One region of the Chromobacterium sp. CCUG 30098 genome, then DNA from elsewhere that is predicted to be linked to it. Evidence: riboswitches for the same ligand, from Rfam matches in the RefSeq annotation. Region 1 holds a riboswitch; the other holds the start of a gene.

Evidence for each region. Region 1 has a riboswitch for glycine ahead of gcvT (glycine cleavage system aminomethyltransferase GcvT). Riboswitches for the same ligand answer to the same signal wherever they lie in the genome.
Region 2: it holds a riboswitch for glycine, as region 1 does, so the genes downstream of both, QUG03_RS20980 (trimeric intracellular cation channel family protein) here and gcvT (glycine cleavage system aminomethyltransferase GcvT) in region 1, are expected to answer to the same signal.

What each region holds. Positions count from the first base shown of each region.
Region 1 covers NZ_JAUCGS010000003.1:365,706-371,322, reverse strand. The annotation lists gene gcvP (aminomethyl-transferring glycine dehydrogenase) at 1-1,318, opposite strand, end outside; gene gcvH (glycine cleavage system protein GcvH) at 1,442-1,828, opposite strand; gene gcvT (glycine cleavage system aminomethyltransferase GcvT) at 1,902-2,990, opposite strand; glycine riboswitch at 3,032-3,128, opposite strand; glycine riboswitch at 3,143-3,234, opposite strand; gene QUG03_RS09960 (dihydroxyacetone kinase family protein) at 3,480-5,162, shown strand; gene QUG03_RS09955 (M15 family metallopeptidase) at 5,206-5,617, opposite strand, start outside.
Region 2 covers NZ_JAUCGS010000012.1:64,675-70,291, forward strand. The annotation lists gene QUG03_RS20970 (DUF3141 domain-containing protein) at 1-1,753, shown strand, start outside; glycine riboswitch at 1,890-1,976, shown strand; glycine riboswitch at 1,978-2,160, shown strand; gene QUG03_RS20975 (hypothetical protein) at 2,204-2,470, opposite strand; gene QUG03_RS20980 (trimeric intracellular cation channel family protein) at 2,480-3,094, shown strand; gene QUG03_RS20985 (LuxR C-terminal-related transcriptional regulator) at 3,129-3,914, opposite strand; gene QUG03_RS20990 (aldehyde dehydrogenase) at 4,080-5,579, shown strand.

The DNA.
Region 1 (5,617 bases):
TCTTGCCGGTGAATATTTCGATCAGACGAGCCAGATCGGCCTCGCTGGCCGCCTCGTGGAAGGCGACGCCCAGCACATTGCCGCCGGCGCGGCGCAGATTGTAGCCGGCGGCCAGCGCCGCCTGATACACCACCTCGGCCTTGGGCGCCTCAACCTGCACCGTGTCGAAGAAGCGGTCGAACACCAGCTTGCCGCCGGCGGCCTTGACCGCGTGGGCGAAAATGGCCGCCAGGCGGTGAATGCGGGCGGCGATGCGCTTGACGCCTTCCGGACCGTGGTACACCGCGTACATGCCGGCGATATTGGCCAGCAGCACCTGGCTGGTGCAGATATTGGAGTTGGCCTTTTCGCGGCGGATATGCTGCTCGCGGGTCTGCAGCGCCATGCGCAGCGCGGTCTTGCCCTTGGCGTCCACCGACACGCCGATGATGCGGCCCGGCGCAGAGCGCTTCATCTCGTCCTTGAAGGCGAAGTAAGCGGCGTGCGGGCCGCCGAAGCCCATGGGCACGCCGAAGCGCTGGGTATTGCCGATGGCCACGTCCGCGCCCATCTCGCCCGGCGATTTCAACGCCACCAAGGCCATGATGTCGGCGGCCACCACCGCCACCGCGCCCTTGGCCTTGACCGCGGCGATGTGCGGGGTCAGGTCGATCAGGTCGCCGGCTTCGCCCGGATATTGGAACAGGGCGCCGAAGTATTCGCCCTTGCCCGCCTCTTCCGGATGGCCCTGCACCAGCTCGAAGCCGAAGTACTTGGCGCGGGTCCGCATCACGTCCAGGGTTTGCGGCAGCACGCGGCTGTCTACGAAGAACCGGCCGGACTTGGCCTTGGACACGCGGCGCGCCATCGCCATCGCCTCGGCGGCGGCGGTGGCCTCGTCCAGCAAGGAGGCGTTGGCCAGTTCCAGACCGGTCAGGTCTATCACCATTTGCTGGAAGTTCAGCAAGGCTTCGAGACGGCCCTGGGCGATCTCGGCCTGATACGGAGTGTAAGCGGTGTACCAGCCCGGGTTTTCCAGCAGATTGCGCAGGATCACCGTCGGGGTCAGCACCGGGTAATAGCCCTGGCCGATGAAGGATTTATTGACCACGTTCTTGGCGGCGACGGCCTTCAGCGCGGCCAGCGCCTCGGCTTCCGGCATCGGATCCGGCAGCTCCAGCTTGCGGTTCAGGTGAATGTCGGCCGGCAGCGTCTGCGCCACCAGTTCATCGATGGAGGCCACGCCGATGGCGGCCAGCATTTGCTCGCGCTCGGCGTCGGACGGGCCGATGTGGCGGGAGATGAATTCTTTGCGGTTGAAAAGTTCGGAGAGAGACATGAGTACGGGACCTTCTGTGCTTGCCGTCCGCGCCGCGGCTTGCGCGGCCAATCGGGTGTTGCTGGATATCCGGGCGAAAAAAACGCCTCGCGGCCGATTAGGACTGCGAGGCGGTTTTCACCATCAGGCGCCAATTTCCTTGGCGTAGGCGGCGGCGTCCATCAGGGCGTCCAGGTCCGCCGGATCCGCCGGCTTGATCTTGAAGAACCAGCCAGCACCGTAGGGCTCGCCGTTGGCCAGTTCCGGTTCGGCTTCCAGTTCCTCGTTGATGGCCAGCACTTCGCCGGCAATCGGACAGTAGATGTCGGAAGCGGCTTTCACCGACTCCACCACGCCGGCCTGCTCTTCCTTGGCGAGCTTGGCGCCCACTTTCGGCAATTCGACGAAAACGATGTCGCCCAGCAGTTCCTGCGCGTGCTCGGTAATGCCCACGGTCACGGAGCCGTCGGCTTCCAGGCGCAGCCATTCGTGGCTTTCAACGTATTTGAGTTCGGCGGGGATGTTGCTCATGAGTGTCTCCAGTCAAATCCAGGTCTTAAACGATATTCCCGGCCGCGTCGCGCGGCCTGCCCAAGCACGCCGCTCAGGCGAAAACTTTTTTGCCGTTGCGCACGAACGGCATTTTGACCACGCGCACCTCGGTCAAGGTTCCGCGCAGGTCCACCAGCGCCGTATCGCCGGTGCCGGCCGGCACGCGCGCGATCGCGATGGAGTGTTTGAGGGTGGGCGAGAAGGTGCCGCTGGTGATCACGCCCTCGCCTACGCCTTCCACCACCACTTTCAGGCCTTCGCGCAGCACGCCGCGGCCTTCCAGCACCAGGCCCACTTGCCTGGTTTTCAGGCCGGCGGCTTTCTGCGCCTCCAGCGCCTTGCGGCCGATGAAATCGCGCTCCGCCGGTTCCCAGGCGATGGTCCAGCCCATGCCGGCCTCCAGCGGGGAAACGGTTTCATCCATATCGTGGCCGTAGAGATTCATGCCGGCCTCCAGGCGCAGCGTGTCGCGCGCGCCCAGGCCTATCGGCGCCACGCCGGCGGCCTGCAGTTGCTGGAAAAAGGCCGCGGCCTCAACGCCGGGCAGCATCACTTCCAGGCCGTCTTCCCCGGTGTAGCCGGTGCGGGCATAGAACCAATCGCCGGCGGGCTGGCCTTGGAAGGGCTTCAAGGCCTGGATGACGTCGGCGAGCTCGGGCTTGACCGCGCAGACCTTGGCGATGGCCTGCGGGCCCTGCACCGCCAGGATGGACAGATCGCGGCGCACCTTGATGTCCACGTCGAAATCCGCCTTGCGCCCTTCCATCCAGGCCAGGTCCTTGTCGGTGGTGCCGGCGTTGATCACCATGCGGTAGCCGTAGGAGGTCAGATAGACGATCAGATCGTCCACCACGGTGCCGTCGGGGGTGAGCATGCCGGAATACAGCGCCTTGCCTTCGAAGCCGAGCTTGGCCACGTCGTTGGCGATCAAGCGCTGCAGCCAGACTTTGGCGTCCGGGCCGCTGATGTCCAGCACCGTCATATGGGAAACGTCGAACATGCCGGCGTCGCTGCGCACGATCTCATGTTCCTTGAGTTGGGAGCCGTAATGGATGGGCATTTCCCAGCCGGCGAAATCGACCATCTTGGCGCCGGCGGCGATATGGGATTCAAACAGGGGGGTGCGTTTCGGGGCCGTCATCGGTGCGTCCTTAGCAAAAGCGTGTAGTGTTGCTCTATTCCCTACACCCCTCTGTCCCTGCACCTGAGATTTTCCGGCCTTGCGGCCGTTAGCCCCTTCGGTGGGCATCCGCGGATGCCGCTCTCCAGATTCGGCGAACTGGCTGCGGCCAGTCCGATGATGCAGTCCTTTTGCCTGAGCGATTGCGGGTGCGCTTGCGCCTTCGGCGGTGGCGCGGACGGCCACTCTCTCCTGCATGACGAGCCAGATTATGGTTGCTGGACCGGGGCTTGGCAAGCCGTGTTTATCTTCAACTTAAACAATGACTTAAAATATTCGAAACCGCAAAACATTGAACCAGCATTGCTTCGTTTAAGATCGATTACGAACATATTTCATTTCCTTATCGATCAAAAAATAGATGACCACCCCATTGCGCCGGCGCTGATCGTAAGATGACATCCATCTTGACCAAGCACGATCTCTATCCGATCTGGAAAGGAAACCGCGATGCGAAAACTGATCAACGATCCGCGCCATGTGGCGCGGGAGATGCTGGAAGGCCTGGCCGACACCCTGCCCGGCCTGGCGCTGCTCGAGGAAGAAAATGTCTTGCTGCGGGCGGACCTTCCCGCCGGCGGCCTGCGCGACAAGGTGGCGCTGATTTCCGGCGGCGGCAGCGGCCACGAACCGGCCCACGCCGGCTACATCGGCCACGGCATGCTGGACGCCGCCGCGGTGGGCGACGTGTTCACCTCGCCCAGCGTAGACACCGTGCTGGCGGCGATCCGCGCCGTCGCCGGCCCCAAGGGCGTGCTGCTCATCGTCAAGAACTACACCGGCGACCGGCTCAACTTCGGCCTGGCGGCGGAACTGGCCCGCGCCGAGGGCATCGCCGTCGACAGCGTGGTGGTGGCCGACGACGTGGCGCTTCGCGACACCGTGGAGCCGGCGCGCAGGCGCGGCATCGCCGGCACGGTGCTGGTGCACAAGATCGCCGGCGCGGCGGCCGCCTCCGGCGCCGGCCTGGCCGAGGTCGCCGCCGCGGCGCGGCAGGCTGCGGAACAGGTGGCCACCATGGGCGTGGGCCTGGGCGCCTGCACGGTGCCGGCCACCGGCCGCCCGGGCTTTCAACTGGACAGCGGGGAGGCGGAACTGGGCCTGGGCATACACGGCGAAGCCGGCGTGCGCCGCGTGGCGACGCCATCGGCCGCCGATTTGTGCGCGACGCTGCTGGACGCCATCTTGCAAGACCGCGGCTGGCGTTCGGGACACAGGGTGGCGCTGCTGGTCAACGGCCTGGGCGGCACGCCGCCGATGGAGCTGGCCATCGTCGCCCGCGCCGCGCTGGCGCATCTGCGCCTGCGCGGCCTACAGGTGGAACGCGCCTGGAGCGGCAACTTCATGACCGCGCTGGAAATGCCCGGCTGCTCCTTGTCCCTGATGGCGCTGGACGAACAGCGCCTCAACTGGCTGGATCAAACCACCCTGGCGCCGGCCTGGCCCGGCTCAGGCCGTCTGCCGGCGCAACGCCAGCTGCGCGCCGCGCCGCCGCGCGACGCTTTCACGCCCTCGGCCGCCGCGGCCGATCCCCGTTTGCGCGCCGCGGCCTGGGCCGCGGCCGACGCGCTGGACGCCGCCGAGCCGCTGTTGACCGAACTGGACGGCGCCGCCGGGGATGGAGATCTGGGCGTCAGCATGCAGCGCGGCGCGGCCGCGATCCGGGCCTTGCCCGACAGCGCCTGGAGCGACCCCGCCACGGCGCTGCGCGCGGTCGGCCAGGCCTTGCGCCAGGCCATCGCCGGCAGCTCCGGGCCCTTCTACTCCACCGCCCTGCTGCGCGCGGCGCGGCGGCTGGACACGACGACCCCGCCCACCCCGAAGGACTGGGCGGCCGCCTTTCTGGACGGCGTCGCCGCCGTCGCGGAACTGGGCGGTGCGCAAGTGGGCGACCGCACCATGCTGGACGCCTTGTCCCCCGCCGCCGACGCTTTCGCCTCCGCCCTGGACGCCGGACAGGCTCCGGAGACGGCCTGGCGTTCGGCGCTGACAGCGGCGGAGCGCGGCTGCGCGGCAACCGCCTCCATGCGGCCGCGCCTGGGCCGGGCCAGCTATCTGGGCGAACGGGCGCTGGGCGTGCCGGACGCGGGCGCCAGCGCCGCGCTGGTCTGGTTGAAGGCGCTGACCGGCTAGCGCCAGGCCATGGGCCGCTGCGCCCGCGCGGCGGCCCTGGCGATCAGGCCGGCCTCTCCGGCTCGGCCTCCATCGACGGATAGATCCAATCCACGCCCAGCGCCTGCCCCCACAGGCAGTCGCCCAGATCGTAATGCCACCATTCCTCGGCATAATTGCTGAAACCGGCCTGCTTCATCAGATTGAACAAGACGCGGCGATTGTGACGCACCGTCAGCCAGCGCTCGGAGGAAAAACCCAGGGCCGGATCATGCGGCGCTTCGAAGAAATCGGTGCGCGACGCCGGCTCCGCCGCGTCGAAGGCCGTGCCGAAATCGCAGATCTCGCCCGTGTCCATCCGGCAGATCGCCAGGTCCACGGCGCCGCCGGAATTGTGCGGCAACACCGCGAAACGGGCGGTGTCGTCCGGGTGGGCGGCGAACAGTCGCGCCTGCCGCTCCACCGCCGCCGCGTCC
Region 2 (5,617 bases), on a different contig from region 1:
CAATCTGTACGCCAAGGTGGACACCGAGCGCGAACGCTATCTGGGCTTTGAACGCTGGTGGGGCGGCCACTACCTGCTGAACAAGCAGGAAATGGAATGGATTTCCCAGCAGCTCTTCGTGGGCAACCACCTGGTGGAAGGCAAGATCGTCAGCAGCGACCAGCACCGCGTGGACATGCGCAACATCCGCTCCCCCATCATCGTGTTCGCCTCCTGGGGCGACAACATCACCCCACCGCAGCAAGCGCTGAACTGGATACCGGACCTGTACGACAACGCGGAAGACATCCGCGACAACGAACAAACCATCATTTACTGCCTGCACAACAAGGTGGGCCACCTGGGCATCTTCGTCTCCGCCGGCATCGCCAACCGCGAACACAGCGAATTCGCCAGCGCGCTGGACCTGATCGACGTGCTGGCCCCCGGCCTGTACGAGGCCGTCATCGAGGACGTGGCGCCCAACACCCCCGGCCAGGAATACATCAAGGGCCGCTACATCATCCGTTTCGAAGCCCGCGAAGTGGCCGACATCCTGGCGCTGGACGACGGCCGCGAAGACGAACGCGCCTTTGAAGCGGTGCGCCGCGTCTCCGAAATCAACCAGGGCATTTACAACCGTTTCGTTTCCCCGGCCGTGCGCGCCGTCAGCAACGAAGCCAGCGCCCAATGGCTGCGCCAGCTCAACCCGGCGCGGCTGGAACGCACGCTGATCTCCCCGCTCAATCCCTGGCTCGGCTGGCTCAAACCCGCCGCGGAATACGTGCGCGCCCACCGCCAGCCGGTGAGCGCGGACAACCCCTTGTGGCGGTTGCAAGAACAGTGGTCCGGCTGGATGACGCAAAGCCTGGACCGCTACCGCGACCTGCGCGACGCCGCCACCGAACACTGCTTCAAAGCCGTGTACGAATCCCCGTGGCTGGCCTCCGTCGTGGGCGTGCAGCCCGCGCGCGAAGCCCGCGCCGCCCGCTGCGACAGCTGGAACAAACAGGAAAGGCTACAACTCAAGCGCCAGGTGCTGGACCCCGCTTACGAAAGCGGCTCCCTGGCCGACGGCTTCGTGCGCTTGCTCACCTATGTGGCGATTGGCCGCGGCATCATAGACGAGCGCCCGTTCAACGCCATCCGCCGCATCATGCGCGACATCCGCCACGAATACCCGCTGACCCTGATGGAGCTGAAAGACATCGCCCGCAAGCAGGTTTTCCTGGTGCGGCTGGACGAAGCCCGCGCGCTGGCCGGCCTGCCCAAGCTGCTGCCGGAAGAACACCGCCGCCGCCAGGCCTGGCAGCTGGCGCATGAACTGCTGGCGCTCAGCGGCGACATCGCCCCGGAACAACAGCTCAGGCTGGACCAAGCGGCCCACGCGCTGCAACTGGACACCCGCGCGCCGGCGGCGCCGGCCATCCTGCCGCCCGCCGAGCCGGCCATAGCGGCAGCCTCAACCGTTCCCGCCGCGGCCCCCGCCGCCAAGGCCAGCGCGCCCGCCAAGAAAGCGGCGCCGCCGCGCAAGCCGGCCGCCAAAGCCCCGGCCAAACCCACCGCCGGCAAGCCCAGCGCCGCTGCCGCCAAACCCGCCAGCAGCAAACCGGCCGCGGCCAAGCCGGCGCCCGGCAAGCCCCCGGCGGCCAAAACCGCCAAAGCGCCCGCGGGCAAAGCCAGCGTGGCCAAAGCCCCCGCAGCCAAAACCCCGGCCGCGCGCAAACCCGCCGCCGGCAAGGACGCGGCCAAGCCCAAAACGCCGAGCAACTAAGCATCAGCCAGCGCAAAAACGCCCGGACAGCCAAACCGCCGTCCGGGCGTTTTCATGTCGATACCGCACTGCAACATTTTTGCCTCGCCCCACGTATACAGTCGTTGACTGAACAATACAGCAAACGCTAATATCCTTGCCTGCTGCGGGAGAGAGGGGCATGCGCCCCCGCCGAAGACGCAAACTCCCATAATCGCTCAGGCAACAGTACCGCAGCCCATGGATACCAGCCGATTGGAGAGAGGCCCTAAGCGCCCGTTCATCATCTGCTACGCTTCAGCGAGAGCGCGTCGGATGATGTGACCGGCCCTTAGCCGCCCACCGAAGGGGCAAGTGACACCCGGCAAGGCCCGCACTGAGGCCGCGCCCGTCATCTAACTCTCAGGTAAAAGGACAAGGGGAGAGGCAATGCCGGCAGCGCCGCGCCCATGCGCAGCCCGCCGGCCGTGCTCAGAACGTGCTCACGATCTCGCGAGCAAGGACGAGACAAGGCGAAAACAGCTGAGAAAGCGGAATGTACACGTGGTACATGAGCATTTCGAAGCGGGTTTCAACGCCGTATCGTCGCAGCGCAGCAGATCGTGCACCAGCTCTCAAGGAAAACCCGTGTTCGAAACGCTTGCCCAGGCTGCGCGCCACCTGGCATGGCCCGCCCATTGCCAACCCATTTTCCCACCCGGCTTCGCCGCGCATCTCGGCGCCAGCCTGTTTGACCATTGCAACTACATGCTTACCCTGATCTATCTGATCGCCATCACCGCGGAAGCGATGACCGGCGCGTTGGCGGCCGGCCGCCGCAATATGGACATCTTCGGCGTTACCGTCATCGCCTTCCTCACCGCCCTGGGCGGCGGCACCGTGCGCGACATCGTGCTGGGCCGCTACCCGATAGGCTGGACCCAACACCCGGAATACGTCGGCCTGGTCATCGCCGGCGGCCTGGCCGCCGTGTTCGTGGCCCGCTATATGAAACGCCTGAGCCGTGTATTCCTGGTGCTGGACGCGCTGGGCCTGATCGCCTTCACCATCATAGGTTGCGGCGTGGCCCAGTCCATGGACTACCACCCGGTGGTGGTGGTGATGGCCGGCATGATCACCGGCATTGCCGGCGGCATCCTGCGCGACGTGCTGTGCAACCGCGTGCCGGTGGTCTTCCGCCAGGAGCTGTACGCCAGCGTCTCCTTCGCCGTGGCCCTGCTCTACCTGGGCCTGATAAAGCTGGGCGTGCCGCACGATCTCAACGTGCTGGCCAGCTTCGCCGTCGGCCTCGCCATCCGTCTGGCCGCCATCTGGCGCGAATGGAGGCTGCCGGTGTTCATGTATCGGCACGACCTGCATTAACTAACCCTAGCTGTTTCACCGCCGCGCCGCGGCATCAGGCTTGAATCCCCGCCAGCAGCAGGAACAAGGCCGCCTGGCTGGACACGCCCAGCTTGGCGTACAGATGGCGGCGGTGCACCTTGGCGGTTTCCAGCGAAATGCCCAGCTCGCGCGCCACGCCCTTGGTGGAGTGGCCGCCGAGTATCAGCAGCGCCACCTCCACCTCCCGCTTGGTCAACGGCGAGGAGCCCTGCGCGCGCAGCTCCTCCTCCAGTTCCCGTCGGCTCTGCCTGCCCGCCCTGGCCGCCGGCTGACGCAGCCCTTCGTCCATACGCGCGGCCAGCCGCGACAAGGGCAATAGCCAGGGCGCGAACAGATTGCAAACGCCCAATTCTTGCTCGCTGAAGCGGCGTTTGCTGCCCAGGGACAGGGACAGCACGCCCTCCGGCAACACTTGCAGAAACTGGATTTCATCCGCCACCACATTGCGCGAAAAGTAACGGCGAAAGTACTCCGTCTCCCGGAAACGGTCCGGCGCCACCTCGTCCAGCCGGTACACGCCGGCGGCCGGGCGCTTCAGCGCAAAACCGTAAAACGGGTCCAGCAGATACAGGCCGCGCCGGTAGTCGGCGAACAAATCGTCGGCGGCGTAATTGGCCGCGTGATCCGCCAGCACCCACGGCGGCGCCTCCTGGCGAAACAGCACCGCCACCCAGGTATCGAAACTCAGGCGTTCCCGTAGAAACGCGGCCAACCCTTGCCAAAAGGCCGCGTTGTCGACGCCGTCCAACAAGCGCCCCAATTGCTGGTGAAACACCAGATCCGCCACATTCAGCTGCATGCCAGCTACCCCGATCAGGTTAGTCCCGCCTTCCGCTCTAACGCTTTCGCGTGATGTCCGCCGCCAAGGGGACTGACTAGTATGGCTCCAGCCTGCGCGACAAGACCAGCCGTGATGTGAGCGCTTCCCCCACCCCGTCGCGCCGCCTGAACAGGAGTGATCGCCATGCCCACGCAGGATCTGTCCTACTGGCAAGACCGCGCCGCCGATTTGCGCTCGCCTTGCCTCGCCTTCATCAACGGCCGCTTCGTGCCCGCCGCCGACCGGCGCACCTTCACCGACATCAGCCCCATCCACGGCCGGCCCCTGGCCGAGATCGCCCGCTGCGGCGAGGCCGATGTCGAACGGGCGGCGCGGGCCGCCCGCGCCAGCTTCGAATCCGGCGTCTGGTCGCGCTGTCACCCGCGCCAGCGCAAGACCGTGCTGCAAAAACTGGCGGCGCTGATCCGCCGGCATGGCGACGAACTGGCGCTGCTGGACTGCCTGGACATCGGCAAGCCCATTGCCGATGCGCTCCATATCGATGTGCCGGGCGCCGCCGGCGTGTTCGACTGGTACGCCGAAGCCGCCGACAAGCTGTACGGCGAGGCCGCCCCCGGCGCCGACGACGCGCTGGCCCTGATCACCCGGGAACCGCTGGGCGTGGCGGCGGCGGTGATCCCGTGGAATTTCCCGCTGGACATGGCCGCGTGGAAGCTGGCGCCGGCGCTGATGGCCGGCAATAGCGTGATCCTGAAGCCGGCCGAGCAATCCCCGCTGTCGGCCTTGCGCCTGGCCCAACTGGCCCAAGAGGCCGGCCTGCCGGACGGCGTGCTCAACGTCTTGCCGGGCTACGGCGACGAGGTGGGGCGGCCGCTGGGCCTGCACCCGGACGTGGATTGCCTGAGCTTCACCGGCTCCAGCGAAGTGGGCAAAGCCTTTCTGCGCTACGCGGCGGACTCCAATATGAAAAGAGTGGCGCTGGAGTGCGGCGGCAAAAGCCCCAATCTGGTGTTCGATGACTGCGACCTGGACGCCGCCGCCCGGCGCGCCGCCTTCGGCGTTTTCTTCAATCAGGGCCAGGTGTGCTCGGCCAACTCGCGGCTCTTGCTGCAACGCTCCATTCAAGACGCCTTCCTGGAACGCCTGCTGCGCGAGGCGGCCGCGCTGCAACCGGGCAACCCGCTGGACCCGGCTACCCGCAGCGGCTGCATCGTCGACGCCCGCCAGGCGGAGCGCATCATGGCCCACATCGACCAAGCCCGCCGCCAAGGCGCCCGCCTGCTGTGCGGCGGCGAGCGCTTCAGCCTGGACGGCGGCGACTGCTACATCCGCCCCACCGTCTTCACCGATGTCCGCCCGGACATGGCGCTGGCGCGCGAGGAAGTCTTCGGCCCGGTGTTGGCGGTGATGCCCTTCGACACCGAAGCCGAGGCCGTGGCCATCGCCAACGACAGCCCTTACGGCTTGGCCGCCTCGGTGTGGACCCGAGACCTGTCGCGCGCCCACCGCGTGGCGCGCCGGCTACGCGCCGGCACCGTCTCGGTCAACGCCGTGGACGCGCTGGACCCCGGCCTGCCGTTTGGCGGCTGCAAGCAATCCGGCTTTGGCCGCGATCTGTCGCTGCACGCCATCGACCACTACACCCACCTCAAAACCACCTGGGTGCAATGGCAAGACGAATAAGCGCCGTCCCGCAGTCGGCACAACAAGATAGTAGGAGA